3 regions of the Hyphomicrobium sp. 99 genome follow, and region 1 is predicted to be linked to each of the others. Evidence: predicted binding sites of a transcription regulator. Region 1 holds the regulator's gene; each other region holds the start of a gene.
What was found. The regulator LexA, encoded in region 1, represses DNA repair genes until DNA is damaged. The targets are predictions, from matches to a motif close to TGTTCNNNNTGTGTTCNG.

Region 2: recA (recombinase RecA) is a predicted target of LexA. The motif match lies at 4,616-4,633, and genes of this name have one in related genera.
Region 3: G359_RS14880 (sel1 repeat family protein) is a predicted target of LexA. The motif match lies at 6,015-6,032, and genes of this name have one in related genera.

The regions. Positions count from the first base shown of each region.
Region 1 covers NZ_KQ031382.1:1,583,298-1,592,915, forward strand. The annotation lists gene lpxB (lipid-A-disaccharide synthase) at 1-81, shown strand, start outside; gene gltA (citrate synthase) at 42-1,352, opposite strand; gene gltX (glutamate--tRNA ligase) at 1,538-3,079, opposite strand; gene G359_RS07740 (ComEC/Rec2 family competence protein) at 3,192-5,528, shown strand; gene lexA (transcriptional repressor LexA) at 5,537-6,265, opposite strand; gene G359_RS07750 (hypothetical protein) at 6,920-7,225, shown strand; gene G359_RS07755 (tetratricopeptide repeat protein) at 7,697-8,647, shown strand; gene G359_RS07765 (hypothetical protein) at 9,255-9,618, opposite strand, start outside.
Region 2 covers NZ_KQ031382.1:2,946,035-2,955,652, forward strand. The annotation lists gene G359_RS14215 (hypothetical protein) at 1-355, opposite strand, end outside; gene alaS (alanine--tRNA ligase) at 518-3,214, opposite strand; gene recA (recombinase RecA) at 3,425-4,561, opposite strand; gene G359_RS14230 (hypothetical protein) at 4,776-5,309, shown strand; gene fae (formaldehyde-activating enzyme) at 5,451-6,023, shown strand; gene G359_RS14240 (hybrid sensor histidine kinase/response regulator) at 6,117-8,726, opposite strand; gene G359_RS14245 (hypothetical protein) at 8,896-9,285, shown strand; gene G359_RS14250 (hypothetical protein) at 9,292-9,564, opposite strand.
Region 3 covers NZ_KQ031382.1:3,072,762-3,082,379, reverse strand. The annotation lists gene gatB (Asp-tRNA(Asn)/Glu-tRNA(Gln) amidotransferase subunit GatB) at 1-588, shown strand, start outside; gene G359_RS20805 (hypothetical protein) at 607-753, opposite strand; gene G359_RS14910 (cytochrome P450) at 912-2,279, opposite strand; gene G359_RS20800 (hypothetical protein) at 2,344-2,505, opposite strand; gene G359_RS14905 (DedA family protein) at 2,640-3,170, opposite strand; gene G359_RS14900 (hypothetical protein) at 3,276-3,689, opposite strand; gene G359_RS14895 (quinone oxidoreductase family protein) at 3,895-4,863, shown strand; gene G359_RS14890 (glutathione S-transferase N-terminal domain-containing protein) at 4,872-5,516, shown strand; gene G359_RS14885 (hypothetical protein) at 5,531-5,800, opposite strand; gene G359_RS14880 (sel1 repeat family protein) at 6,206-6,475, shown strand; gene G359_RS14875 (hypothetical protein) at 6,521-7,138, opposite strand; tRNA gene G359_RS14870 (tRNA-Ser) at 7,322-7,413, shown strand; gene G359_RS14865 (VOC family protein) at 7,615-8,040, opposite strand; gene G359_RS14860 (zinc-dependent alcohol dehydrogenase family protein) at 8,079-9,086, opposite strand; gene G359_RS14855 (hypothetical protein) at 9,369-9,618, opposite strand, start outside.

The DNA.
Region 1 (9,618 bases):
AGCGAGGCGGCGGCAGCTGTCGTGTTGTCGGTTGTTGCGGATCAGCCTGCCGGGAAATCGCGGCGCGCCGGCCCGATGTAGAGCTGCCTCGGACGGCCGATGCGCTGCTCCGGATCCTCGATCATTTCCTTCCACTGCGCGATCCAGCCGACCGTGCGCGCGACCGCGAACAGCACGGTGAACATGTCGACGGGGAAGCCCATCGCCCGAAGCGTGATGCCGGAATAGAAGTCGATGTTCGGATAAAGCTTCTTCTCGATGAAGTACTCGTCCTGAAGCGCGATGCGCTCGAGCTCCAACGCGACCTTGAGCAAAGGATCGTCGCCGTGGCCGAGTGCATCGAGAACCTCGTGACAGGTCTTCTGCATCACCTTGGCGCGCGGATCGTAGTTCTTGTACACGCGATGGCCGAAGCCCATCAGCCGGAAGCCGGACGACTTGTCCTTCGCCTTCTTCACGAATTCGGGGACGCGATCGACCGTGCCGATCTCTTTCAGCATGTTGAGCGCAGCTTCGTTGGCGCCGCCATGCGCGGGGCCCCATAGGCAGGCGATGCCGGCCGAGATGCACGCGAACGGATTGGCACCCGACGAACCCGCCAGACGCACCGTCGAGGTGGAGGCGTTCTGCTCGTGATCGGCATGCAGGATGAAAATGCGATCCAACGCACGCGAGATGATCGGATTGACGATGTAGGGCTCGCACGGCACCGCAAAGCACATCTGCAGGAAGTTCGATGTGTAATCGAGATCGTTGCGCGGATAGATGAAGGGCTGCCCCATCGAATATTTGTAGGCCATTGCCGCGATCGTCGGCATCTTGGCGATCATGCGCTGGCTCGCGACCTCGCGCTGCGTCGTATCGTTGATGTCGGTCGAGTCGTGATAGAACGACGACAATGCGCCGACCGTCCCGACCATGACCGCCATCGGATGCGCGTCACGCCGGTAGCCCGTGAAAAAGCGCGTCATCTGCTCGTGAACCATCGTGTGGTTCGTGATCGTCTTCCGGAAATTGATGAACTCGCCGTTCGTCGGCAGCTCGCCGTAAAGCAGCAGGTAGCAGACCGCCAAGAAATTCGTATTTTCCGCGAGCTGATCGATCGGATATCCGCGATACAGCAATTCGCCCTTATCACCATCGATATAGGTGATCGAACTCTTGCAGTTCGCCGTCGACGTGAAGCCCGGATCGTACGTGAAGCAGCCGGTTTCTTTATACAGGCTGGCGACGTCGATGACGTCAGGCCCGATGGTGCCGGAACGCACCGAAAGCTGAACCTGCTTGTTATCGACAGTCAACGTCGCACTGGGCTTCGTCGCGCCCTTTGCAGCTTTGTCGTAAATGTTCATGCTCGCCACCTCGCCCCGGAAGACACGACCGATGCCTGAAGTAACTTATCGCACTCTCCGGTTAACGGCCGGATGTCGGCGGCCCGGAGAACGTTTGGCGGCCTTCACAAAAGCAATCGGCTATTGAAGGATTTAACGGATATTTTGCGGTGCGGCAAGAGACCGTTAAGACGCCAATTGCCCAGCTATCCGGCAGCATCCGCAATCCGGCCCAGGCTTTCCTCGCGTCCTAGCACCTCGAGCACGTTGAACACGGGTGGCGAAACCGCGCGCCCCGTGAGCGCCGCGCGAAGCGGCTGTGCGACGTTGCCGAGCTTCAAACCCTTCTCTTCGGCAAAGGCTTTGACTTTGGCCTCCAAGAACGCCGCGGACCATTCAGTCTCCGGAACCTCCGACAAGAGTTTGAGAACATCGGAGTTCGACGCGCGGCCTTCCGGCCCGAGCAGTTTTGCGGCCTTGTCCTCGAGCTTCAGCGGCCGCTCGGCAACGATGAACAATGCGCCGCCAACGAGTTCCGCGAGAGTCTTCGACCGCTCTTTGAGCGACGGAATTGCCGCTGTGAAATTCCCCCATCCCTTGGCGGCGAAGAGATCCGCGAGAAGCTTGCCTGACAAGACCGCAGGCAGCTGCCGCAGCACTTCGCGCGCGAGCGCAATGTCCGGACGCGGCGGCGCTTTCGGATCAGGAGGCAGCTCAGCCAGCGCCTGAAAATTCAGATGAGGCAACATTCCGCGCACGTGCGCTTCGAGTTCCTCGTCTTGAGCGGCGCGAATGTAGTGCCCGTTCAAATCATCGAGCTTCTTGAAGTCGAGCCGCGCCGGGCTCTTGTTGATGCCGTCGATGTCGAACCAGCGGATGAGATCGTCCGTCGAAATGATCTCGTCGTCGCCGTGGCTCCAGCCGAGGCGCACGAGATAATTGCGCAGAGCGACCGGCAAATAGCCCATGTCGCGATATTCTTCGACGCCCTGCGCGCCGTGACGCTTCGAAAGCTTCGCGCCGTCCGCGCCATGAATGAGCGGCACGTGCGCAAATTCCGGAACGTGCCAACCCATGCCCTGATAGATCTGCGTCTGCCGCGCCGCGTTCGTCAGATGATCGGCGCCGCGGATGACGTGCGTGATCTCCATGTCATGATCGTCGACGACGACGGCGAGATTGTACGTGGGATTGCCGTCGGATCTCAGAATGATCAGATCGTCGAGATCCTTGTTCGGGAATGCGACGCGCCCCTGCACATGATCGTTGACGATCGTCTCGCCCTCGCGCGGCGCCTTGAGGCGAACCGCTGGCTTCAAGTCTTTCGGCGCATCCTTCGGATCGCGGTCGCGCCAGGGCGAAAGGAAGATCTGCGGACGCCCCTCGGCCTTTGCCTTCTCGCGCGCGGCATCGATCTCGGCGGGCGACGAATAGCAGTAATAGGCGGCGCCGCGGGCGAGCAGTTCGTTTGCAACCTCGCGATGGCGATCCGCGCGCGAAAACTGCGAGACGACGTCGCCGTCCCAGTCGAGCCCGAGCCATTTGATGCCGTCGAGGATGGCCGCGACCGCCGCCTCGTTGTTGCGCTCGCGATCCGTATCTTCAATACGCAGCAGAAAGCGTCCACCGCGGCCGCGCGCGTAAAGCCAGTTGAAGAGCGCCGTGCGCGCGCCTCCGATATGCAGATACCCTGTCGGAGAGGGTGCAAATCGCACGATGGGCGCACTCGGTGTAACGGTCTCGGACATTGACCTTTTTGCTCGCCTGCCATTGAGGGAATGAGGCTCCGCTCGTAGCATGTGAGGTGGGACAAGTTAAGAGGGCGGAAATTCCGGCCTTGGCTTGCAACGGGCAGGGGGCATGTCGGTCGAAGCGGCTGGGCTAGAGATCGGATTTCCGGCGCAACCGGAGCGTGGCCTCAGCCGCGCCGCGCTTCTGTTCGACGCCGAACGGGAAAGCTTTTTTCTTTGGGCTCCGGTTTGCCTCGGCGCCGGGATTGCGGCCTATTTCTCACTTTCCGTCGAACCGCCGACGATCATGGCATTCGCGCCCCTCCTGCTGGCGCTCATCCTGCGTTTGACGGTCCGAGCGGGAACACTGGCCGCAGCCATGACGACCGCTTTTGTATTGGCGGGAGCGGGCTTTGCAATTGCAAAGCTGCGTGTCGAAGCCGTCCGCGCCCCAGTCCTGACCAAGGCCCTGCATGGCGTCGAGATCACCGGCACCGTGACGATGGTCGAAGCAAAGATCCCGCGCGGCCAACGGCTCACAATCAGGAAGCCGACCATCGCAGGCCTGACAGCCGATCAAACGCCGGCCGTCATTCGCATCCGGACGATGTCCGCGCGTTCGCCCGCGGCGCCCGGAGATCGCATTCGCATCAAAGCGAACCTGTCGCCGCCTGCGAAGCCTCCGCTTCCGGGTGGCTTCGATTATGCCCGCACCGCTTGGTTCGATTCTGTCGGCGCGGTCGGATACGCATTCGCCGCGCCCGTCATCGAGGGGCATGAAGAGTCCGGCTCGCTTTCGCAGTGGTATCGTCAGACGATCGAAAGCGTCCGCCAGGGAATTGCCGCGCGCATTCGCCAAGCGTTGCCGGGAGAAACCGGCGAGATCGCGCTTGCGCTGATAACCGGAGAACGCGGCGGCATCACCGCTGCGACGAACAACGCCTTCAAGAATTCCGGCCTCTTTCACATCCTGTCGATTTCCGGCCTGCACATGGTGATTGCAGCTGGCGCCGTGTTCTATTCGGTCCGTCTCATGCTCGCCGCCGTCCCGCTGATCGCATTGACGCTGCCGATCAAGAAGATCGCCGCCGCATTGGGAATACTGAGTGCCATCGCCTATCTTGCAATTTCCGGCGGACAGTTCGCGACCGTCCGTTCGGCGCTGATGATCCTGATCATATTCGGAGCCGTGCTTCTCGATCGCCCCGCGTTGGCATTGCGAAACGTCGCGCTCGCGGCTTTTCTGATCCTCATCGTTTATCCCGAAAGCCTGCTGGACGCTGGCTTCCAAATGTCGTTTGCCGCCGTCACGGCGCTGATCGCATCGCACGAAACCTTGAGCAATTTCCTCGGACGTCAGTCGCGCCCGCATCCGGTGCTGAAGGTCGTGAAGTTCTTCGGCGAGATTATTGCCTCGACCCTCATCGCGAGCGTGGCCGTCGCGCCGTTCGCCGCCTACAACTTCCACCAGAGCCAGCAATATGCCGTGCTCGGCAATATGATCGCCATTCCGATCTGCAACATCATCGTCATGCCGTCGGCGCTGCTGGCGATGGTGCTGATACCGTTCGGGCTTGAATGGCTTGGACTGAAGCCGATGGGCTGGGGCATTGAAGGCATGGCCTGGTGCGCGAACAAGGTTGGCGCATTGCCGGGCGCCGTCGGCCACATTCCGGAAATTCCGGCGCTCGCCTTCGCCCTGATGCTCGCTGGCGGAATCTGGCTTTCGCTTTGGCAGACGCGCATTCGGCTTTTAGGCGCGGCTCTCGTGGTTCTTGGTCTGCTCCTCGCGCCGTGGATGCCGCGGCCCGATATCCTGATCGGCCAGAAAGGTCTGATCGCCGTGCGCGACACCTCCGGAAAGCTCTCCGCGCTGCCGAACAAAGGCTCGAAATACGATCTCGACCGCTGGCTCGAATATGACGGCGATGGCCGGACCGCGCGCGATGCGCAAAGCGGTGACGCATTCACCTGCGATGCGGCTGGATGTATCGCCCATGTCAAAGGCGCAACCGTCGCCGTTGCGAACCATCCCGCGGCCATCACCGACGATTGTCTGAATGCCGACGTGCTGGTCATCAATGACCCGAAGCCGGAGGACTGCAGCGTCCCGCGAACCATCATCGATGTCTTCGACCGGTGGCGAAACGGCGCTTATGCGCTCTACGTCGACCGGACCGATGATAGCCCGGAACCGCGCGTGCGCCTCGAAACGGTCGCCGCCCATCGCGGCGAGCGGCCGTGGAGCGTGATGCCGGAGCGCAAGTCGCTTGGATTGCCGAAGCCGCGCATCGTGGAGACGCCGGGGGGAGGGGCACCCCCGCCCGCAGTGGCACGCGCGACCGAAAACCCGGAATCAGATCCCCGAACCCTGGCCGAAGACGACCCGGGCGAGGGGCCCGAACCCGCGAACGACTGGCTCGACGACGCGTCCGCTGACGCGTCTGCCGCCAGCGACGCCCAGTAGCGCCAGCCTCAGTAACGCCTGAGCAGCCCGACGAGCCGCCCCTGAATGTCGATCTGATCCGGCCCGAAAATGCGCGTCTTGAATTCCGGATTGGCCGCCTCGAGCGCGATCGTCGACCCCTTCTTGCGCAGCCGCTTCAGCGTCGCTTCCTCGCCCTCGACGAGCGCGACGATGATGTCGCCGTTCTCCGCGTTGTTGCAGCGGCGGATGATGACGGTATCGCCGTCATGGATACCCGCCTCGATCATCGAATCGCCCTTCACTTCCAGGGCGAAATGCTCGCCGTTCGTTAAAATGTCGGGCGGCACGGCGATGTCGTGGGTGTGGTTCTGAATGGCGCTGATCGGCGTACCGGCCGCGATCCGGCCCATGACCGGGATCGAGACCGTCCGCGCGTCGATGACGTGCGACGGCGGCGGTGGCGAAACGCTCGCACGCGGCCCGGAGCCTTCGATCACGCTCGGCTGGAAACCGCGCTGCGGCGCGATCGAGGAAACGGAGGCGCCTGCCCCCGCGCTTTGATTGTCCGGAAGCTTGATGACTTCGATGGCCCGCGCCCGGTGCGGCAGACGGCGGATGAACCCGCGCTCCACGAGAGCCGTGATGAGCCGGTGAATGCCGGACTTCGACCTCAGATCCAGCGCGTCCTTCATTTCATCGAACGAGGGGGGCACGCCGCGTTCTTGCATGCGCGCGTGGATGAAAAGCAGGAGGTCTTTCTGTTTCTCGGTGAGCATCGCGTTTCGTCTCAAGCCTTCCATGGCTGTGCGAGCGCCGCTGGCCGAAACGCTGACCACCGAACGGCCACCCGCAGGATGACGGTACAAATCGTGTATGTACGCTACACGTTCTTGTCTCGTTCTGCAACCTCGCCCCAACTTATGCAACCCATCGTCGTGCGAATGAAGGGAGGAGTGGCACGAATGTCTCGGCCTCCACTGCGTCCAGCACGGGAACGACAAGTTCGGGCGGACAGCAGCAACTCTCGTCATCCCGGCGCAGGCTGGGATCCAGGCAACGTGAAGCGCACTCGCATGTGCTGTCCCCACGGAGCGACCCGCGTCTGACGTTTTGTTGAGGCTTGTCTGGGTGCCGGCCTTCGCCGGCATGACGGCGGTGGGGGAGAGCAAGCGCTCGCCCGGGATGACAGCAGGAAGCCCATCTCCGTAACAATTCTCGTCATCCCGGCGCAGGCCGGGATCCAGGCAACGTGCAGCGCACTCGCATGTGCTGTCCCCACGGAACGGCCCGCCTCTGACGTTTTGTTGAGGCTTGTCTGGGTGCCGGCCTTCGCCGGCATGACGGCGGTGGGCGGGGCTCGCTGCAGCCATAGCCATCCCTGCCGGCTGGGTCCCGGGTCTCGCAAGCGCTCGCCCGGGATGACAAGCGGGGTGTCGCGGGCGACGTATGAGGCGAACGCTCCAGTTCGAGCGCCTGAATTCCGCCGCCTCGCAGCCGTGCAAAAGCGCCGGAAGCCGTGCGACGGAAAGATGGTCGCCGCCGGTCCAACACCGGCGCAGCAATTCGATTTTCGGCCGTTTGGAGCGGGGCATCGTCGGGCCATGCAGGGTTGGTTCTCGCAGATCGTCATAGGCGTCATCGTCACCGTTTTGGGCACCGTCATCGCGAACGCAGTCACTGGCGGCCGCGCCGGCCATCACTTCGTCCCGAGCTTCCACGCCTCGTCTCGCCACTGATCTCTTCCGCACCGGCGGCCGGCTCCGCGAAAGCGGAGCCGTGTGCGCAATCAATAAGCACGAAGCGGACGGGTTCCGCGGCTGGGTCGTGCAGCAATGAAGTCTCGGAACCGATCCGCTCCGTGACAGACCGAGAACAGGGTCTCGAGCAGGGTCACTTTACGTCAGCGGGATGCTCCGCACACAGGCTTCTCACCCTGTGCGAACCTTGCCGATCGCCTTGTCCGGAAGCGCGCGTCACGCCCCGGGTCGGGCTGCCCCACCCGAGCCCGACGCAACGCCTTGCGCACGAACCCTTCGCCGGATGGGCGACGCGATTATGCGTGAGGAGGCGAGAGCGGGGATAAGTTTTTTTGAGTGGGGGGAATTGCAATTTGGAAAAGGAGGAATGGGGGCTGTACAGATGATCTGCTCTGAGAGAAGTTAACGGAATTGGGTGGGGTCGCGTTGTTGCGTTTGGGGGGCGTAAATATGTTCGAGGAACTTTTGCATTCGGTTTTTGAGCAATGGTCGCACGTCGCGGAGACGTTTTTTCAAGGAATTCAGGCCCCCAAAATATTGAGCTTTCTCATTCCGATCTTTCCGGCGGCCTACGGAGTGTTCATTAAATGGCGCAGCTCGGGATATCGTCTCTTGGACAGGATGGACGAATTCTTGGGGCGGCAAGAGAAGCGCTTGCAGGAGTCGAGAGAGTCCGTTGCGGGTCTGTTTCGTTGTCCTTCACCGGCTAGGGCGCTCGACGAGCCCACTTTTGACTCTCGCTCTGTCAGCAGATCGCTTCGCAAAATGAGTTGGGGCTTCGGAGCTGCGGCTGTCAACGACTTGCACGGAGCTATCGTCATCAGTTCCAATCAAGCTCGCCTTGCGCAGAAGCAACTGGAAGAATTCAAAAGTCGGCAAGCGCTTGCTCACCTCTTGCTGGGCGCAAAGGAAGCCTCAAGAAACTTACAAGATCCGGAAGGACGACGCGCTTCGCGAGAGGCAGCGCTTGAGCATTTTAATTCAGCAATTGAGATCAATAGTGGTGATGTTGATGCAATCGAATACGCCGGGATGATGCTGCTCGAACTAGCAAATCCCGCAGGCGCGCTGTCACGCTTCAATGAGCTGATTGCATTGCGCCAAGCGGACGGTGGGGTTTCGCTTGCCCGTGCATACCGTTTGCAGGCTACCGCTTTCGAAACTCTACCTTCGCCAGCGAATGCCAATGCAAACGCTGCGCTCGGGAATGCACTTGCGGTACTTCCCCCGTCAGAAGCATTGGAACGCGCTCTCACTTTTGAGCATCGGGGAAATGTTAGAGTGAAGCTCGGGTTTCTACCCGCAGCGAATACCTGCTTTCAAAACGCCTTGACCATCTATCAAAGCTTTAGGTCAATGCCCGCAGGTCGCGAAGGCTTGGACGAGTCAATGCTGCGATAGCAAAGATAAATCGCTCGCAGAGCGCCTCCGTTGACACCCCGTCGCAGCAGGATGAGGTGCCACCACCCGTAGGCCCCTCTAATAATTGGCTAACTAGATTTGCAAAGCCCAACGGCTAGCAAAGCCTATTGCAAACGCCGCTCCGCTCGCCAATACCGCATGCCCTGCACTTTGCCAGTGGGCCATCGTCAGCATTTGCGATAGGCCGAGGTTCGTAAACCGAGCTGCGAATTTGCGCTGCTCACGGAGCGAAACTGAAAAGAGAGCCGCGGCTCCAAGCAGCGCTGCCCATATCGGTGCGCCAGCGAACGCAGCGAATGCCGTGAATAGTATCGATGTGAATGCCAGCATTGGTATCCCCCAATTTGGGGTAATGAGCCGTGATTCCCGAAATCCATGCAGCTTCGCGCTGTGAGCGAACTGGAATAACCTGTTGATAACAAGCCAACGCCCAAGCTCCGCTTAAGTTGCGAGCACCAACGCCACCCCAAGCCCGCGCCGGCGGCCGGCTCCGCGCAGCGGAGTCGCCGGCGCAATTAAAAAAGGCAGCTTGCGCCGCCTTTTTCTTTCTCGTTTGGGAGGATCGGTATTCGAAGTTTGGGGAAATTCAGGATTCAAGTTGCCAGATGCCCGTCGGCAAACGGCAGGCGACGATTTCGGTCTCCTTCGTCGTGTCGACGCCGGTCAGCGAGACGACCGCATGGCGGCAGACGCTGCCGCGCGTGTCCTTGAACGATGAGACGGGCTTGACGATGCCGGAGAGGCGTCCGTGCGCGCGGTGCCAGACATAGCTCGAGCCGTCGGCAACTTCCGTCAGGGCGAATTGCACGCTTTCGAGCGCCGCATATTCGTCATCCCGGTCAAGCGCGACCTTGACGCTGGTGAGTTTCGTTTTGTCGTCGAGGGCGCTGGGTTTCGGGCAGGCGGCCGATGCGAGGGGCTGGTCCGCACCCCAGGCAAACCCGTAAGGT
Region 2 (9,618 bases), 1.4 Mb from region 1:
TCTTGACCGTGAGATCTTGCCCTTCCTGCACCACCTTGCGGCAGACGGCGGCGGGATAGGCTGGATTGCGCTTCGTCGTGAACGTGTACATCACGCTCGCGTTCTTCGGATCGTCGCTGAAGGCGGTATAGAGTTCGCTCGTATAAACCTGCAGCAGACCGGACTTCGTCGAATAGCGCGCAATCAAATCCTCAGCCTTCCCGACCGGATCGCCGCAAAATTCCTGCGCCGCAGCTGCCGTCGGGCCGGCGGTCGGCGCCGGAGTTGCCGGCAGCTTGACGATGGCGTCGTCAGCCCATGCCGACGTCGTGACAAACAAACAGGCGGCGAAACTCAGCAAACGCGTGCGTGTCATCTGCGGTGGTCCTCGGGTTCAGAAAGCGGCGGCTATATAGCGCATTTTTCCCGGCGGTCATTAGTGAATTGCCCGCAAGGTAATGCGCTAGCCACTTCGCAGTGCAACAAAAATTCCCCGACGTCACACTCGCTCACACCAAGGATTATCACCCTTGCCGTGTCAGCTCGCGAGACGAGCTTCGATGGCCTTCAGCGCATCGCCCGCTTTGGCGCCATCGGGACCACCGGCCTGCGCCATGTCCGGACGCCCGCCGCCGCCCTTGCCGCCAAGCGCTTCCGCGCCGGCCTTGACGAGATCGACCGCGCTCCACGTCTTGACGAGATCATCGGTAACGCCGACCGCGAGGCCCGCCTTGCCGTCCTCTGTGACGCCGACGACCGCGACGATACCCGACCCGACCTGCTTCTTGCCGTCATCGATCAGCCCGCGCAGGTCTTTCGGATTGAGGCCCTGAACCGTCCGCGCAAGAAGCTTCACGTTGCCGATACTGCGAATGGCCTCGCCATTCCCGTTAGCGCCCGCAGCTGAGCCGCCACCGAGCGCGATCTGCCGCTTCGCGTCCGCAAGCTGCTTCTCAAGCGCCTTCCGTTCCTCGACGAGATGCTTCAGCCGCTCGATCAAATCTTCGGGCCGCGTCTTGAGAAGGGAAGCCGCTTCCTTCACGCGGGAATCCTGCTCTTCGAGATAGGCGCGCGCGCCCTCACCCGTCAGCGCCTCGATGCGACGGACACCAGCCGCGCTGCCGCTCTCTCCGACGACGCGAATGAGGCCGATGTCGCCCGTCCGCGACACGTGCGTACCGCCGCAAAGCTCGACCGACCACGCCTTGTTGGCGCCGGGCCGCGTCGATCCCATCGACACGACGCGAACCTCTTCGCCATACTTTTCACCAAAGAGCGCCATCGCGCCCGTCGCGCGCGCATCGTCGATGCCCATCAGCCGCGTGACGACCGGCGTGTTCTCGAGCAGCACCGCGTTCGCCATGTCCTCGACGGCTTTCAACTCTTCGAGCGACATCGGCTTCGTATGCGAGAAGTCGAAGCGCAAACGATCGGGCGAAACGAGCGAACCCTTCTGAGCGACGTGCGTGCCGAGCACTTGCCTGAGCGCTTCGTGCAGAAGATGCGTGGCCGAGTGATTGGCACGCGTCGCGGACCGGCGCGCATGATCGACCTCAAGCTCCACGGCGTCGCCTGTCTTGAAGCTGCCCGCCTCAACCTTGCCAAAGTGCACGAAGAGATCGCCGAGCTTCTTCTGCGTGTCGGTCACGCGGAACAGCGCGCCCTTCGGCCCCTTGATGACGCCCTGATCGCCGAGCTGGCCGCCGCTCTCGCCATAGAACGGCGTTTGGCTGACGACGATCGCGCCCTCGTCGCCCACTTTGAGTTCCTTGGCTTCCTGGCTTCCGGAAACGAGCGCGGTTACGATGCCCTCGGCCGCTTCGGTATCGTAGCCGAGGAACTCCGTAGCGCCGGTCTTGTCCTTGATCTCGAACCAGAGGCCTTCTGTTGCGGCCTCGCCCGAACCCTTCCAGGCCGCGCGCGCAGCATCCTTCTGCTTCTTCATCGCATCGTCGAATGCTGCCGTGTCGACGGTGATGCCCCGCGGCCGGAGCGCGTCTTCGGTGAGGTCGAGCGGGAAGCCGTAGGTATCGTAGAGCTTGAACGCGACGTCGCCCGGAAAGACCGCGCCCTTCTTGAGATTGCCCGAGCTTTCGCCGAGAAGCTTCAAGCCGTTGTCGAGCGTGCGCCGGAACTTCGTCTCTTCGAGCTTCAGCGTCTCGGCAATGAGCGGCTGCGCTCTGACGAGTTCCGGATAGGCATCCCCCATCTCGCGTACGAGCGCCGGAACGAGATGATACATCAGCGGTTCGGTGCAGCCGATCTGAGCGGCGTAGCGCATGGCCCGCCGCATGATACGCCGGAGCACGTAGCCGCGGCCCTCGTTCGACGGCAGCACGCCGTCGGCAATCAGGAAGCTCGTCGAGCGCAGATGATCGGCGATGACACGCCGCGCGACGTGAAGAAATTCGGGACTACCCTCAACACCGCTCTCCTTCGCACCGGCTTTTCCAGCTTCCTGACGAATGGCCTGGATGAGGTTCTGGAACAGATCGATGTCGTAGTTGTCGTGCTTGCCCTGCAGCACTGCCGCGACGCGCTCGAGCCCCATGCCCGTGTCGATCGACGGCTTCGGCAGCGGTACGCGGTCCCCCGGAGCGCGCTGCTCGAATTGCATAAACACGAGATTCCAGATCTCGATGAAGCGATCGCCGTCGGCATCCGCCGAGCCCGGAGGACCGCCCGCAATCTTATCGCCGTGATCGAAGAAGATTTCCGAGCAGGGGCCACAGGGACCCGTATCGCCCATCTGCCAGAAGTTGTCGTTCGTCGGGATGCGAATGATCTTGCTGTCCGGGAAGCCCGAGATCTTCTTCCAGATCGCGTATGCTTCGTCATCGGTATGATAGATCGTGACAAGCAGCCGCTTCTTGTCGAGGCCGAAGTCCTTCGTCAGCAAATTCCACGCAAGCTCGATCGCGCGCTCCTTGAAATAGTCGCCGAACGAGAAGTTGCCGAGCATCTCGAAGAACGTGTGATGGCGCGCCGTGTACCCGACGTTATCTAGATCGTTGTGCTTGCCGCCGGCTCTGACGCACTTTTGCGACGTGGTCGCCCGCGGAATGGCGCGCGTCTCCTGGCCGGTGAACACGTTCTTGAACTGAACCATGCCGGCGTTCGTGAACATCAGGGTCGGGTCATTGCGCGGCACGAGCGGCGATGACGGCACGATCTCGTGTCCGTTCTTTCCAAAGAAATCGAGAAACGAAGCGCGGATTTCGCTGACGCCAGCCATGTGGTGCTTTCGAGCCTGATATTGAGAGTAAAAATGCTCCGAGAACGGACCTCGGAACGGCTTAAGGCCGCCGTTGTAGCGGCGGCCTCTATTCGTGTCTAGAAACGGCGCATGCGCCCTGCTGCCCCTACCGCGCCCGGCGGCCGGCTCGACGAAGGAGGATAGCCGGGCGCAAACCGAAAAGACGTCGCCGGCGCCAACCAAGAACCCTTACCGCTTCGCCTTGGCGACCTTCTTGCCTGCATCCTCGTCCGGAAGAACCCCGTCTTCGTCCGGCTCTTCGCCGTCGTGCTCGCCGGCACCCGGATCGGCAAGCATCTTCTCGACGATCAGCCCGGCATTGGCGCGAATGGCCCTCTCCAGCTCAGCTGCAGCTTTCGGGTTGTCCTTGAGATACGTCTTGGCGTTCTCGCGGCCCTGACCGATCCGGTCGCCGTTGTAGGAGAGCCAAGCGCCCGATTTCTCAACGAGACCGGCTTTGACGCCAAGGTCGATCAACTCGCCAACCTTCGAGATGCCTTCGCCATACATGATGTCGAACTCGACCTGTTTGAAGGGCGGAGCGACCTTGTTCTTGACGACCTTGACGCGCGTTTGGTTGCCGACCGTTTCCTCGCGCTCCTTGATCTGCCCGATGCGGCGAATGTCGAGACGAACGGAAGCATAGAACTTCAGCGCGTTGCCGCCCGTCGTCGTCTCCGGGTTGCCGAACATGACGCCGATCTTCATGCGGATCTGGTTGATGAAGATCACCATCGTGTTCGACTTGGAGATCGAACCCGTCAGCTTGCGCAGTGCCTGACTCATCAAACGCGCCTGCAGACCCGGCAGGCTGTCGCCCATCTCGCCTTCGAGTTCGGCCTTCGGCGTCAGCGCCGCAACCGAATCGACGACCAGCACATCGACAGCGCCCGAACGCACGAGCGTATCGGCGATTTCCAGAGCCTGCTCGCCCGTATCCGGCTGCGAGATCAAAAGGTCTTCGACCTTGACGCCAAGCTTCTTGGCATAACTCGGATCGATTGCGTGCTCCGCGTCGACGAACGCGCAGATGCCGCCTTTCTTCTGCGCTTCGGCGACCACCTGCAGCGCAAGCGTCGTCTTGCCCGAGGATTCAGGTCCATAGACTTCGATGATGCGCCCCTTCGGCAACCCGCCGATGCCGAGCGCAATATCGAGTCCGAGCGATCCCGTCGAGATCGCCTCGATGTCGAGCTTGTCGTGGGCGCCGAGCCGCATGATCGACCCCTTGCCGAAGTTCTTGTCGATCTGCGCGAGTGCCTGCTCTAGCGCCTGCTTCTTATCCATTTTGCCCCCTTCGAGCACAGTCCAGTCCGGCCGTTCCATCGTGTCACCCTCAATCCCTATGGCAAGCGCCCAACGCCATCAATTAAGGATCTGTGTACTTGATTTGTTCCGAATCTGTCAATCTCGTTTTGTTCTCACGCTGCGCGGTTTGCGAAGCTCGGAATCTATTAAGCCCTACACCTGTAACCGGTGAAACAGCGCCACTTGTCGCCCGGGCGCAATCTCTGTGCATGATCAAGCCAAGGAGGCTCCCGTGCTCAGGATTTCCGCCACTCTACTCGCTGCTCTCGTAGTCGCCAGCGCATTCGCTTCGACCGCCGCCGAAGCACGCATGGGAGGCGGTGGCCACTTGGCGTTCTTCCTCCTCCGCGCCGGAGCCCACGCCGCCGAGCAGAACGCCTGGGAACAGCAACGGCGTCGCCGGTACGAAGCGGCGCGTGAAAGAGAGCGCCGGATTGCCGAGGCCCGAGAAGCAGCTGCCGCAAAGCGCGCGCGCCTCGCGGCCCTGCAGAGACGGGAAGCTCAGAAGCTCGCGGCCGCCAAGGCAGCAGCCGCAGCGGCTGAGCACACGGCGTCAGCCGACACCACGACCGTTGTGGCCAAGAAGACCGACCGCCTGCCGGAAACGGCTCCCACAACGACACCCGTCTCGGAGGATACGTCTTCGGCAACGACCGCCAGCACCACGGCTGTCGCGACTTCCGAGGCAACACCGCCCGTCGCAACGAACACCTGCCGCAAATATTCAGCCGCCGCCGACGGCCTTGTCGATACGCCCTGCGAATAACGGGCAGGCGCCAAAATCACCGCACCTTCTGGAACGCGCCATAACCGCAACTTATGGCGCGTCTACCTGCGCCCTGGGTTATCTCAAGTCATGCGCCTAAATCCGGCGCCTCGACGATAACGAAGGAAAAGGTGAACACGAATGAGTAGTCCTACGTCTCAGCCCCGATCGGGGCGTTTCGGCATCCGCGTCGGCGAAGCCCTCGTCGCAGGCGGCCCGCCGGGAACCGCAGCCGAACCGGAAGTCGCGATCGGCGAGATGGACGGTCCGTTCGGCACCGCCTTTGCGACCCTCCTCGGTGATCAGGTCAAAGGCCACACCCGCGTACTCTCGCTTCTGAACACCGACGTCATGGTGCGCCCACCGACGCTTTGCGTCAGCAAGGTCACCGTCGATAACGAGCGTTATACGAGCATCCTGATGGGCACCGTTCAATACGCGACCGCCATGGGCGTGCTCGATGCCGTGCGTTCAGGTGACCTGCCGAAGGACAAGGTCGACGACCTCGGCATCATCGTTTCGGTATGGCTCCATCCGTCCGTCGCGACGATCGAAAAGCTGGATCATAAAATCCTGTTCGACATTCACCGCAAGGCGACCTCGCTCGCCATTCATAAAGCGATGAATTATCAGCCCTCGATCGATTGGCTGCTCGAGAACCAGGACAAGATCATCCACAAGTACTTCGAGCGTGGCTTGAAGGGCGAGATTTAAAACGCTCTTCGCGCATCGCGGCCGGCTCTGCGGAGCAAAGTCGCGATGCGTTTCCCCTCCCCCTTGCGGGGAGGGGTCAGGGGTGGGGTAATATTACTTCGCCAGCTCTTCTTTCACCTTCGCAGCCAGCTGCGGCAGCGAGAAGGGTTTCGGCAGGAACGCGAAATCATCCGATCCCATCGTCTCGCGGAAAGCTTCATTCGGATATCCCGAGACGAAGATCACCTTGATCGACGGATTGCGCTTTCTGAGTTCCTTGAAGAGCGCAGGACCATCCATCTCCGGCATGACGACGTCCGACACGACGATGTCGATCTCGCCCTCGTTGGCCGCCATCAGCTCGAGCGCCTCGACGCCGTCGGCAGCCTCGATCACCTGATAACCCTGGCGGCGAAGCGCCCTGACAGCGAACTGCCGAACTTCGACTTCGTCCTCGACGAGCAGGACGCGCCCCGTTCCGGTGAGATCGGTCGCATTGAGCTGCCGTTTCGCGGCCGCGATGGTCTGCGGAACAACGGTTTCGACATCTTCGCCGTCTTCGACGAAGTAGCGCGGCAGGAATACCTTGAACGTCGTGCCCTTGCCGATCTCACTTTCGGGCAGAATGAAACCGCCCGACTGCTTGACGATGCCGTAGACCGACGCCAGTCCGAGCCCCGTGCCCTTGCCGACACCCTTCGTCGTGAAGAACGGCTCGAAGATTTTCTCCATCACTTCGGGCGCCATGCCGGTGCCGGTATCCGCGACTTCGATGAGAACGTACTCGCCCGTCGAGAAGCCCGGAACGCCGCTCATCTTCTGGCTTTCGCGCTCGGGCACGTTGCGTGTCTTGATCGTCAGCTTGCCGCCATTCGGCATCGCATCGCGCGCATTGCGGACGAGGTTCAGGACGACCTGATAAAGCTGATCGCTGTCGGCCTTCACATACCAAAGATCGCGCTCGGCCTGAATCTTGAGTTCGATCTTCTCGCCGCATTGAGTCTTAAGAACCGGCAGCATGTCCGAAGTCAGCTCGCCGGCATTGAAAACCGAAATCTGCTGCGTCTGCTTGCGTGAGAAGCCGAGAAGTCCAGCGACAAGCCCCGCCGCACGGTTCGCCGCCGACTGAATGTTCTTGATGTCCCGATACGCTGCGTCGCTCGGCCGGTGCGTCTGCAGGAGGAGATCCGAGAAGCCGATGATCGCCGTCAGCACGTTGTTGAAGTCGTGCGCGATGCCGCCAGCGAGATTGCCGACCGCTTCCATCTTCTGAGCCTGCGCGACGCGGCCTTCGAGCGCCTTCTGCTCGGTCGCGTCCATCACATAGAGAGCAGCAGCCGCTCCACCCTGCACCGCTGCAAGAGGCGACATGTAGATGCGGCGCGTAAATTCCCGTTGCGCGCCCGCCGTGATTTCGATCGGCTGAATGTTGCCGCGGCCGGTAAGAGCCTCGCCAAGTCCCGCCTCGATGCGCAGACGCTCCTCAGGGTCCGCCGTACGGCAAAGGGCTTCCGCGGCCAGCACATCTTGCGCCGGCTTGCCATCCAGAACCATCCGCATGAAAGCGGTGTTGCAGTTAGCGATCCGGCCTTCCGCGTCGAGCGCGGCGATGCCGAACGGCGCCGATTGGAAAAATTGCGATGCCCGAACATCCTGCTGTCCGCGGTCGACGAGCCCCGTCGTCTGCCGGTTGATCGCGGTGATCGTAAAGCCGTGTTCGCCCTGATTGCCGATCGGCTCGACGAGCAGCGTCAAGGCCACGATGCGCCCGTCCTGCCGCGTCAAGTCGAGATCGATGATGCGCTGATCGGCTTCCGGAATGGTCGCCATGAGTTTCAGAAGACGTAGACCTTCCGTACCCGCAAGTTCCGCGAGACTGAGGTTGCGCACCCGCAGCGCCCCGGCCGAATAGCCGAGCCACTGCTCGAAAGCCGCGTTGACGTGAAGGATCCCGCCCTCGCCCGACACCCACATGAAACCGGCCGGCATGACGTCGAACGCTGCGAGCGATGCCTCGAGTCTCTCGATGTGCTGAGCTTCCTGGCTCTTCTCGCTCGAGATATCGATGATCTGCCACGAGACGAGTCGCTGGCGCGGCGAAACATCTTCCGCTCCGTGATCAGGCGGCGAAAACGGACGTACGCTAATGCGAACCCAGGACGGCCGCCCCTCGATGCCTGGACGCAACCGGACATCCTCGCGGCGCGCTTCGCCGCGTTCGGCAGCCCGCGTCAGCTGAAAGAAGGCTTGGGTACCTTCCGCATCGTGCGTCAGCAAAGTCTCGAGTGCCGAAAACGGCCCCGCCTCATGCCTGCCCAGAACCTCTCCGACCGCAGCGTTGGCGTAAAGAACCGTTCCATCGGTATTGGCGATGATCTGCGGCTCGTCCTGTGCGTCGACCGCGGCTTTGAGGAAGTCACCCGCCGAGACCCGTGCGCCAAGCCGGATATGCCCCGCCGCGATGCCGAACAGCATGAAAATGCCGAACATCGCCAGGAGCGCGATGACCGTCAAAAGCAGCGGCTCGCCCGATCCGCTCGCGAGCAGCCCGAACAGAATGGAGCCACCGGCAGCGGCGACTATGATGATAGGGAGGAAACCGCCAAACCCTTCCGCTGAGCTCAGCGGATCGATCGGGGCGGCATCGATCCTCAACGCCTCGCGATCCTTCATGGACCGAGAACCTAGCTGATTCTCGAAAATCGAGACGTCGGACTGGGGCATGGATATGGAACTCAAACGCAACTGCAACTGTACCGCAACGGTGCGGCGATTTTCGCTTGCATAACACTTCGCTTAAGAGAGTTAACATGCGGTCAACTCGGAGGTATCGAAACGTTGATCGTCGAAAGAAATCGATACAGCCGGCGGCGAAATCCTGGGCGAGGCGGAAATGGAAAATTATATCTTCTGGACGGTCATGCTGGGCATTCTGGCGGTGCTCAGTGCAGGAGCGGCCGTTTTCCTCCGCGCCTATCTGACAGGAACCGCGCCGACGGCCCTTCTGTTCCGGCCTAAGGGCGAGCGCCGCCTCGAAGTTGTGGATCATGCGACCGTCGATGGCCGCCGCAAGCTCATCCTCATCCGCCGCGATGATGTCGAGCATTTGATAATGACGGGTGGCCCGGTCGATTTGGTTATAGAGACGGGAATCAATTCCGCCTCCCGCCCTCATGTAACGGCACCAAACGAGGTCGTCGCAGCGCCACCGGTACGCCGGATGCCGGTCTTCACGCGTGCCCCAGATCCTATGGATTCCTTGGACGCCCCGCCCAAAATCTGAACGCACTTAGCGTGATGAATCGACGTCGCCGAAATCGGCCATTGTGAGCTTGCTGAGATCAAGCTTCCGCGTCGCGATCGCGACAGGATTGATAGCCGCCTTTGAGCCGTGCACGACGAGGCCTGCCGTCGATACTTTCCAGCCAAGGTCCGTATCGCGCAACGAATGCGCGGCGACGGCAGCTTTTAAAGGCTCAGCCCGAACCGGAAGAGTTTGCGCAACGCCGCCCGTCGCGGCCACGACGGCGGCAGACAATGCTAATAAAATACGAGCGCTCACGACCCAACCCCAATTCAGACGCCTGCACAGGCACGCTGAATGTGAGCCGAAATC
Region 3 (9,618 bases), 1.5 Mb from region 1:
CTCGAGTTCTCGAACGAGTATGTCGAAGAGCTCAAATCGAAGTTGCCCGAACTGCCCGACGAAAAGCGCGCGCGTTTCATGACGAGCTTCGGGCTTTCGGCTTACGACGCCGATGTGCTCGTCGCGGAGCGGTCGTCGGCTGACTATTTCGAGAAGGTTGCGGAAGGCCGCGATGGCAAGGTCGCCGCCAACTGGGTGATCAACGAGCTTTTCGGTCGTCTGAACAAAGAAGGCAAAGCCATCGAGGATAGCCCGGTTTCTGCGGCGCAGCTCGGTGCGATCGTCGACCTGATCGGGTCGAACGCCATCTCGGGGAAGATCGCCAAGGATCTCTTCGAGATCGTGTGGACCGAAGGCGGCGATCCGGCGGAAATCGTCGAAAAGCGCGGCATGAAGCAGGTGACCGACACCGGCGCCATCGAGGCGGCTGTCGACGCCATCATCGCGGCCAACCCGGAGAAGGTCGAACAGGCGAAGGCTAAGCCTTCCATGCTCGGCTGGTTCGTCGGTCAGGTGATGAAGTCGACGGGCGGCAAGGCGAACCCTGCGTCCGTCAACGACATCCTCAAGGCCAAGCTTGGAATCTGATGGCCGGCAGGTGGGACGTCAGAAGGCCTTCTGAAGGCTGAGGCGTCTCGCCTTTCGCTCGCGCAGCCCAACAAACACGACGTGCGCGATGCCCGCGCATGCCAGGATGACGAAGCCGAACGGAACGACGGCTGCGAACACGTAAGCTATCTTTGTCGTTGTCATTGGCCTCTCCTTGGAGGCTGGTGGTTCTGATGCGACAAAACATAGCAGCAAGTGTTTGCAGTCCCGCTCACGCGGTCATGACAAATGTCATCGCGATCTTTGCGATCCGGTAACTCGTGGTAAATGCGGAGTTAACGTCTGACGCTCCTGGGAGGCCGCTACAAAGGCCTGACGATCAGGGGCATTCCACCTCTTGGGCGCAGCGTGACGCGGCTCACGGGCTCAGGTAAGTGGCGTCCATCCCATTCGAACCGCATGCTTCGCAATAAAGTGGCAAGGATTGCCGTCGCCTCGAGGATGGCGAAGGACGATCCGATGCAAACGCGCTGACCATATCCAAAGGGCATGAACTGGGTGCGCGGATAGCGGGCTTCGTTCTCCGGCAGAAATCGATCCGGATCAAACCGGTCGGGATCTTGCCAGAGCAACCTGTGGCGATGAACGATAAAGATCGGAATGACGACCAGTGTGGGGCTTGGGAGAAACTTGCCTCCGAGGTCCATGTCTCCCGCCGTAACGCGCGTCATGACTGGCGCGGGAGGATAGAGCCGCAGCACCTCTTTCAAAACGCGCGTCGTAATGGGTAGTTTGCCGATCGTTGCGGCATCGATCCGCCCCGTGCCGATTACGGCATCGAGTTCTTCCCGCACACGCTGCTGCCATTCCTGTGCTCGGGCCAGAACGTAGAGCATCCACGTCAAGGCTTTGGCCGTGGTTTCGTGGCCCGCAAATAGGAACGTCGCGAGATTGTCGGCGATAAGTTCATTGGGCATCGGCTCGCCGGTATCTGGATCCTTCGCGGCGAGCATTCGCGCGACGAGGTCGGAACCCGTGCCGCCTTCCTCGCGGCGCTGGGCAACGAGCCTTCCGACAATCGACCGGAGTTCGGCGGCCGCGCGCCGCATTTTGCCTTTTCCTGGATGCCAAACGTAAGGAGGAAGCTGCAGCAGTGATGCGGCGACTTCCCAGGAGATTGGATCGAGATAGGCGCGGCCGGCGCGCTTGATGATGTCGCCGTCGCGTTGGCTGACGCCCGCTAAAACCGTGCGCGCAATGATCGCGAATGTGGTGTCCGTCAGGTCTTCTTCGACATTGGTGACGAAGGCGTTTGGTCCACGCGATCTCCAGCGCATCACGCAATCGACAGCAGCGTCGGCCATCGTCGGAACATAGCCGAGGAGTTCTGCGTGCCGGAACGGAGGGCTTGCGATCCTGCGCTGCCAGCGCCAGCTCTCGCCCTGTGCGGTCAACAGGCCATTGCCGATGATCGGAGTCAGGACGCGGCGATCGAGTCGCGTCTTTGGAAACTGCTCGGCGTTCTTGAGAAGGATATTTTCGAGGAGGGCCGGATCGGTCACCCAGGCTACGAGCGGACGCTTGCCGCCGTAGGTGACGATGGGCTCGTGATAGACGGCGCGCGGAATCGCCCGCAGAGGATTGCGGACGAAGCGGCCTAGAAATGGAAGTAGGGGCAGTGGGCGCGCGGACGGCGTGACCGTCGGCGGGTAGAACGCAGTCGTCATCATGTCGTTACTCACGTCACCATATTGCGCCGGCGACGAAGTACGTAGTGAGCGACTGCGCCGCTATCTAGGCCGATGCCTTCTTTGCGCGGGCCTGACCGGCAAGCTTCTTCAGACGCGTGCGGACGCCAGCGGTGTTGCCCTGAATACGGCTCTGGGCGGGGCGAGGAATGGTGCGCTTGGCCTTCTTCTTCTGCTTTTGAACATTTTTGAGCGACGTCTTAGACATGAAACAGGCCTCGAGAGGTGGGAAGGTAATGAATCAGGCTGCGCCCTGACGCAGCATTGGGCCGATCCTCTACGGGATCGCGCCTGTTCGTGCAAGCACGGCGGTCATTTTGCGGCCGAATGGCCGGATTCGAGCTAGTGCAGGAGATAATCCAGCCCGAAATAAGTGGGTGCGATGACGCCCGCCGCCCAAATCGCCGCCGATAAGACATTCACAAGCTGGAATTGCCATTGCGGCATTGAGTACATCCCGGCAACGACCGGAATGATCGCCCGTACGGGCCCGAAGAAATGCCCGAAGAAGACGCCGAGCGCTCCCCATTTCGCAAAAAAGGCCTCGCCGCGGTTTACCAGTTCCGGATTGCGATTGAACGGCCAAAGCTTGTGGATGTCGTCCTTGTAGTAGAGGCCGATCCAATAGGAGAACGCGTAGCCGAGGGTGCCGCCGATACTTGCGGCGATGATGGCTGGCCAAAGAACGTCGAGGCCCACGCCGCTTTGAGCGAGCAAGGCGGAAATTCCGATCAAAATGGCGGTGCCGGGCCAGATGATGGATAGAAAGCAGAAGCTTTCGAGAAATGCGACGGCGAACGCAATGGGGGCTGCCCAGCCTTCGTTCGCTTTCACAAACGTGATGATCGCATCGACAAAGTCTTGCACGCTCATTTAGCGACTTTCACTTTGGAAGTTATGGTCAGCGTGCAGGCCAGATCGGCCGACGTTCGTGTGCCCTGTTCCGGCCAAATAAGAAGCCAATTTGCAGGTTCAAGTCTAGCGGCACCGGCGCGTCATTTCCTGCGTGAGTTCACGGGAAACTTCGCGCGCGAGCATCGCTCCGCGTGCAATCTGTCCTGTGGTCAAGCCGAGGTAACCGCCGCCGCTCAGGGCTGACGGACCGCGATCGGCTTCTTCCTTGCCACGCGCCAGTTCGTTGCAGTTCAGTTCCTTGCGCTTTCTGCTGAAGGCCATGAGCCGGACGCCGGAGGCGTATTCGTGCGGGCCTGCGGGTTGGTTCACCCAAGCGCGAGACTTATCCGCCATATAGGAATCGAAGACCATCTTGCGCTGGCTGATGCAGACATGGCTGTCGTCGACGCACTTCAATCCGAGCGCCGGATCTCCCAATGCCGCTTCATTGCCCGCACAGCCGGCAGCCACAAATGTGACGGCGAGCAGAAAGGCCACGGCAGTATTCAATTTTCGGGGCGGCGGTGCATATTCGAATTTATGCAAGGTAATTTCCGTTTTCGTTTCCCTCTGGCGGTAGAAACCCACCATGGCAGGCTCGTGACGAACGGGGGTCTAAGATGCGGCCCGTGTCAACCCACTAGCCGGATTCGCCGCAGAACTGCATCTCTACGCCTAAGATCGTCCCATAGGAGCCTACGACATGCCATTTGCAGTCCGGATACACGCCACTGGGGGACCGGAAGCCTTGGTCTACGAGGAAGTGACTGTTCCCGACCCGGCTCCTGGCGAGGTGCGCCTTCGGCAGCGCGCTATCGGCGTCAATTTCATCGATATCTACTATCGGAATGGTCTCTACAAGTTTCCGAAGTTGCCGGCGATTCTGGGTTCAGAAGCGGCGGGCGAAGTCATTTCGGTAGGGCGCGGTGTCGATGGGTTCAAGTCCGGCGATAGAGTGGCTTACGCTGGCCCACTCGGCAGCTACACCGACGAGCGGACTGTGCCGGCCGATCGGCTGGTGAAGTTACCGGACGGCATTTCGTACGAGACGGCTGCAGCTGGGCTGCTGCAAGGCATGACGGTTCGCTATTTGCTGCGCCAAGTTTATCGGGTGGGGCCCGAAACGACGATGCTGCTGCATGCGGCTGCAGGCGGTGTCGGTCTTATTGCGTGTCAGTGGGCGCATGCGCTCGGCGCGACGATCATCGGAACGGTGAGCTCGGACGAGAAGGCGGAGCTCGCCATGGCGAACGGCTGCACCCACGTTATCAATACAAAGCGCGATGACTTCGTCAGCGGCGTGCGCGAGTACACGCAGGGAAATGGATGCGATGTCGTCTACGATTCCGTCGGCAAGGACACCTTTCCGCAATCGCTCGATTGCCTGAAGCCGAGAGGCCTTTGGGTGTCATTCGGCAACTCGTCCGGGCCTGTTCCGCCGTTCCCGCTTACGGCGCTGAAAGGGTCCCTTTTCGCCACGCGGCCGTCGCTTTTGGCTTATACGGCAACACCTAGAGAACTTCAGGAAAACGCTGCAGAACTCTTTGAGATGCTGCTCAGCAAACAAATTCGGATCAGCGTCAATCATCAATACCCGTTGAGCCACGCCGCAGATGCGCACCGAGATCTCGAAGCCCGGCGGACGACGGGCTCGATCATTCTCATTCCCTAAGGAGTGATATGCAGGACGACGGAGACGACGAGCCGATCGCACTTTATTTTTGGCCGACGCCGAACGGCTTGAAGATCTCGATCATGCTTGAAGAGCTTGGCGTGCCTTACGAGGTCAAATTCATCGACATCGGCAAGGGCGAGCAATTCGCGCCGGAATTTCTGGCAATCTCGCCCAACAATAAAATTCCAGCGATCGTCGATCCTGACGGCCCTGATGGTCAACCGCTCGCGCTTTTTGAAACGGGCGCCATTCTGCAATATCTCGGCCGGAAGTTCGGGGCCTTCTACCCATCGAGTGAAAGGGCGAAGGCGGAGGTCGATGAATGGCTATTCTGGCAAGCGAGCGGACTCGCTCCCATGGCTGGGCAGTGCAATTACTTCCGCAATTATGCGCCAGAGAAAGTGCCGTACGCGATCGAACGCTATACGAAGGAAGTCGCGCGGCTGTTTGGGGTGTTGGATAAGCGGCTGTCCGATCGCCCGTATCTCGCGGGCAAGTATTCGATAGCGGATATTTCCAGTTTTCCGTGGGTGCGGATCTGGAGGGTGCTCGATCAGGACATTGGCAAGTTTCCCAATGTCGAGCGGTGGCTCGGAGACATTGGTCAGCGTCCGGCCGTCATCAAAGGTCTAGCTGTGAAGAAGGCGTAAAGTGGAGCAGCGAACTATTCGCCGCGACCGATGAGGCTTTCGGGATCAACGGTCCGTCCGGTGACTTTTTGGAAGGCCATGGCGCTCAGCACCTTGTTCGACTGTACGTGCCGAAGTGCTTCGGATGGCTCGCCGGTCCGGCCAATTAGAGGCTTCCCCGCGGGCTCGTCGTCCGATAGGTCTGACAATCCGATGTAGGCGGGGTGTGACCCTTGCTGTGCGCACCCTGCAAGCAACAGAAACCCCGCAGCCGCCAACGAGCGGCAGACTACTGACTGAACCATCATCCCTCAATCAGGCTACGAGCAGCCTGAACCCTCCTTAAGACCGACTTTCGGCCCACATTTTAAGGTTACCAGCACGCGGCTGAACCCCGGCTGAACATTCGAACCCCGTCGTTCGATCGAGCCGCCGCGGGACCCCTTTTTGAAGCATGGTTAGGAATTGGTAGCAACCCTTCTTAAGGTCCGATCAACAGTCGTCGCAGGGCGGGCAAAATGTTCCGAATTCGGTCAGAAGGTAGCTGAGCGTAAGGCCATTTTAGCGCGCGGTTAAAGCAAATTTGTTCGGCCTTTTACGAGTTTTCATTCATCCGCTGCGATGGTTTGGAGGCGTTCATCGATTGCGAGCGCGTTGGCTTTACCGCCTTTCGACATGAAGAGCGCGTGGCGGTTTTGGAGTGTTTTCACATGGCACGCATGGACGTGTTGTCGCGTCAGTTCGATTACTCGGCTCAGGGCGATCAATCGGATGCCTTCTTCGAGCTTGGGCTCAGCTTCTCCACGGGACGCGATGGAGCGATCGATCTCATCCAGGCTCATAAGTGGTTCAACATCGCAGCAAGCCGCGGCAACGACGAAGCGAAGCGCTACCGGTCGGAAGTCGCGAGCGACATGAGCAAGGCCGAGATCATCAAAGCCCAAAAGCTCGCGCGCGAGTGGCTCGTCTCGGTTCATTGAAGCCACTTTCTTGAAGGACTGAGCGCGCCGCTTTTCTTTGCGGCGTCAGCAGTTCGAGAAGAACGACGAGAGGCACTTCCAAGAACTCTTGGCGGCGCCACTAACCGCCGCTCCGGCTTTTCCGAGCGCGGTGCTTGCCGACTTTGCGGCTTCGCCTGCGGACTTCTGCGTATCGCTCAGTCCGGTGCCCGCTGTTTTTGCGCTTTTCTCGACCATTTCCTGCACGGTCTTGGGCGGTGGCTCATTCGTAACCGCGTCCTTGGGCTGATCGGGGGGCGTTCCGGCCGGTTCCACCTGCATCGCAGGTGAGGGCGCTTCGAGGGGTTCCGTAGCGGACGGTCCTTCGCCAGCCTTGGTGAGGTCAGGAGCGCCGTGCTGGGGCTGATCTTCCGATCCTCCGTCATCGAGCACCGCTGGAACAGGAAGCTCTTTGCGTTCGCCTGGACACGGGGCGGTCATCGCCCGGTCTATCGAGCAGCTCGAGTGCGCGCCGGACTTGGCGAGAGCCGTAATGCAATAAAGCTTCCCGACGGTGTCGATCGTTGCGCTCGACGTGCCGTTGATGACGCAGGCGTAGCTTGCGTCGGGCCCGGAGCATTTGACGCACAGCTCGGACGCGTTCCCGGCAGCCGATCCCAGGAAGGCCGAAATCGCGATACTCAACTGTATTTTGAAGCAAGCGCGCACGGCTCAGCCCGTCCCCGATGTCCGTATATTGTTTTCAGGACACTAGGACGACTTTGGGGCGGCCGCCAGCGGTGGCTCAATCACCACTGTGCATTGTCAGGTCGTGTCTTGCATTGCGCTGGCGCGGCCTCTATAGGGGGCACTCGCCCATTGATTTGGGGAGACGTGGCCGAGTGGCTGAAGGCAACGGTTTGCTAAATCGTCATACGCCCTAAAGCGTATCCAGGGTTCGAATCCCTGCGTCTCCGCCATCCATCACTCATTGCGCACATGGCTGGAATTCAAAGTCGGCGCCGAAAGCGGTGTCCTTCTTGAGCATTTGGCTTGAGCATTTGGCGTCACACCCGATCATCGGGCGTTCGCGAGCTTGGTCTTTGCCTCACGGACATGCAACGCGGCGCAACACGGATCACGCAGCTGAGTAGCTCGGCACTTCCTCAGGGGCTCACCCGCTACGATCTGCTCGGGCCCGGTGGCGTCTCGGAAGAAGAAATCTCTATGAGATTGCCGTCCGGATCCCGGCAGTAGACGGAGCAAATCTTGCCCATTGCACCGCTTTTGGTGACGGGTCCGAGGACGATCTCAACGCCGTTCGCCGATAGATGATGCGAGACCTCCTCGGGGGAGTAGTTGGTGAGAAAGCAAAGATCGCCGCTGCCCGTTGCAGGATGTTCCGCAGTGAACCATTCGACTGTGCTGGCATTGATCGGACGAAGATTGATCTTTTCGGTGCCGAACTTCACGCTGGTTCTGGGCGTGCCACCGTTCGGTTGATCCTCTTCGCGCGTCATGCCGAGTACGCGCTCATACCAATCTGCGGAAGTTTTGACATCGCGTACGTTCAAGACAAAATGATCGACGGATATGACATTCAGCATTGCGTTGATCTCCTGCAATTCGGTGCATTTGCCATACGTTAGAAGTCCAGACAGATCTTGCCGAAGTGGCGTCCCCCTTCTTGCAAGCGGAACGCATCGGCGATTTCGGCGAGGCCAAAGCTGCGGTCGATCACCGGTCGCAAACCTATCGTATCGATAGCGCGAATGAAGTCCTTTTGGTCGCGACGGCTGCCAACGATAAGGCCCTGCAGACGCGCCTGCCTTGCCATCAGTAACGCTGTCGGAACGTTGCCGCCGAGGCCCGTGAGCACGCCGATCAACGCGATGTGTCCGCCGATTGCGACCGACGCGATGGATTGTGGAAGGGTGCCCGGTCCGCCGACTTCGACGACGTGATCGACGCCTCGTCCGCCCGTCAGCTCGCGAACCCGTGCGCTCCACTCAGGGACGGATTTGTAATTGATAAGATGATCAGCACCGAGTTTGCGCGCGCGTTCGAGCTTTTCGTCGGATGACGACGTGATAATAACTTCCGCGCCCATAGCCTTGGCGATTTGCAGGGCAAAAATCGATACGCCACCGGTGCCTTGCACGAGCACCGTGTCGCCGGCCTTCAGATGTGCGTCGACCACGAGCGCGCGCCAGGCGGTAAGTCCGGCCGTCGTGAGGGTGGCGGCCTCAGCGTGGCTGTAGCCTTTTGGTGCGTGGGTGAACCAAGTCACCGGACACACGACGGTTTCGCGCGCATAGCCATCTATGCCGTCTCCCGGCGTGTCGGAGAAGTTATCGACCTCGGGCGGACCATCCTGCCAGAGCGGAAAGAAGCAAGAGACGACGTGGTCGCCCACTTTGAATTCGCTGACGCCTTCGCCAACGTCTTCGACAATGCCTGCGCCATCGGACATCGGAATCCGTCCATCGGCTGCTTTCCATTTTCCGGAGACGACCAGGTAGTCGTGAAAATTGAGCGAATTGGCATGAAGGCGGACGCGGAGCTGGCCTGGTCCGGCTTTGCCCGGATCTTCAATGTCGACGAGGGCAAGATTTTCCAGTCCGCCCGGCGCAGTGATTTTTATCGCTTTCATGTCATGCATCCCGTCTTCGACACGGCATTCCCCCAAATTATTCGGCGCCGGTACGGTCTCTTAACAGCGTCATGTCGCCGAGTGTGCAGAAATCGCGATACGCTGTTTCGCGCCGATGCTGAGCGGGAACAATCGAATTAAATTTCGAAGTCTGCCGAACGGAACGGTTCAGCACTTAGGGCCAAATCGGATGTCGCAATGTCAGGGGCATTTCGTCAGGGGCGGTTCAAGTCATAGTCAAGAATTAATCGAGGCCGCCGGCTCGGAGGCGGCATCACCAAGTCAAGCGCCTATACCAAGAGCGATCGAGCCCGAGCGGGTCTCGACGCTGTAAATTCCGAGAAACGTCTCGCCTTTGTGGACGCCGGTCGTCAGCCAGCCGTTTATCTCGAAGGTGAAACCTTCCGCCATTTCCTCGATGCGCGCGATCGATGCATCTGTGGCATCGCCCTCAAGAACGAAGTGAACCTGTTCCCTGTCCGGCGACGCGAGCGCGGACCGCAGAGCAGGTTTATCGGGACCGTCGACAATC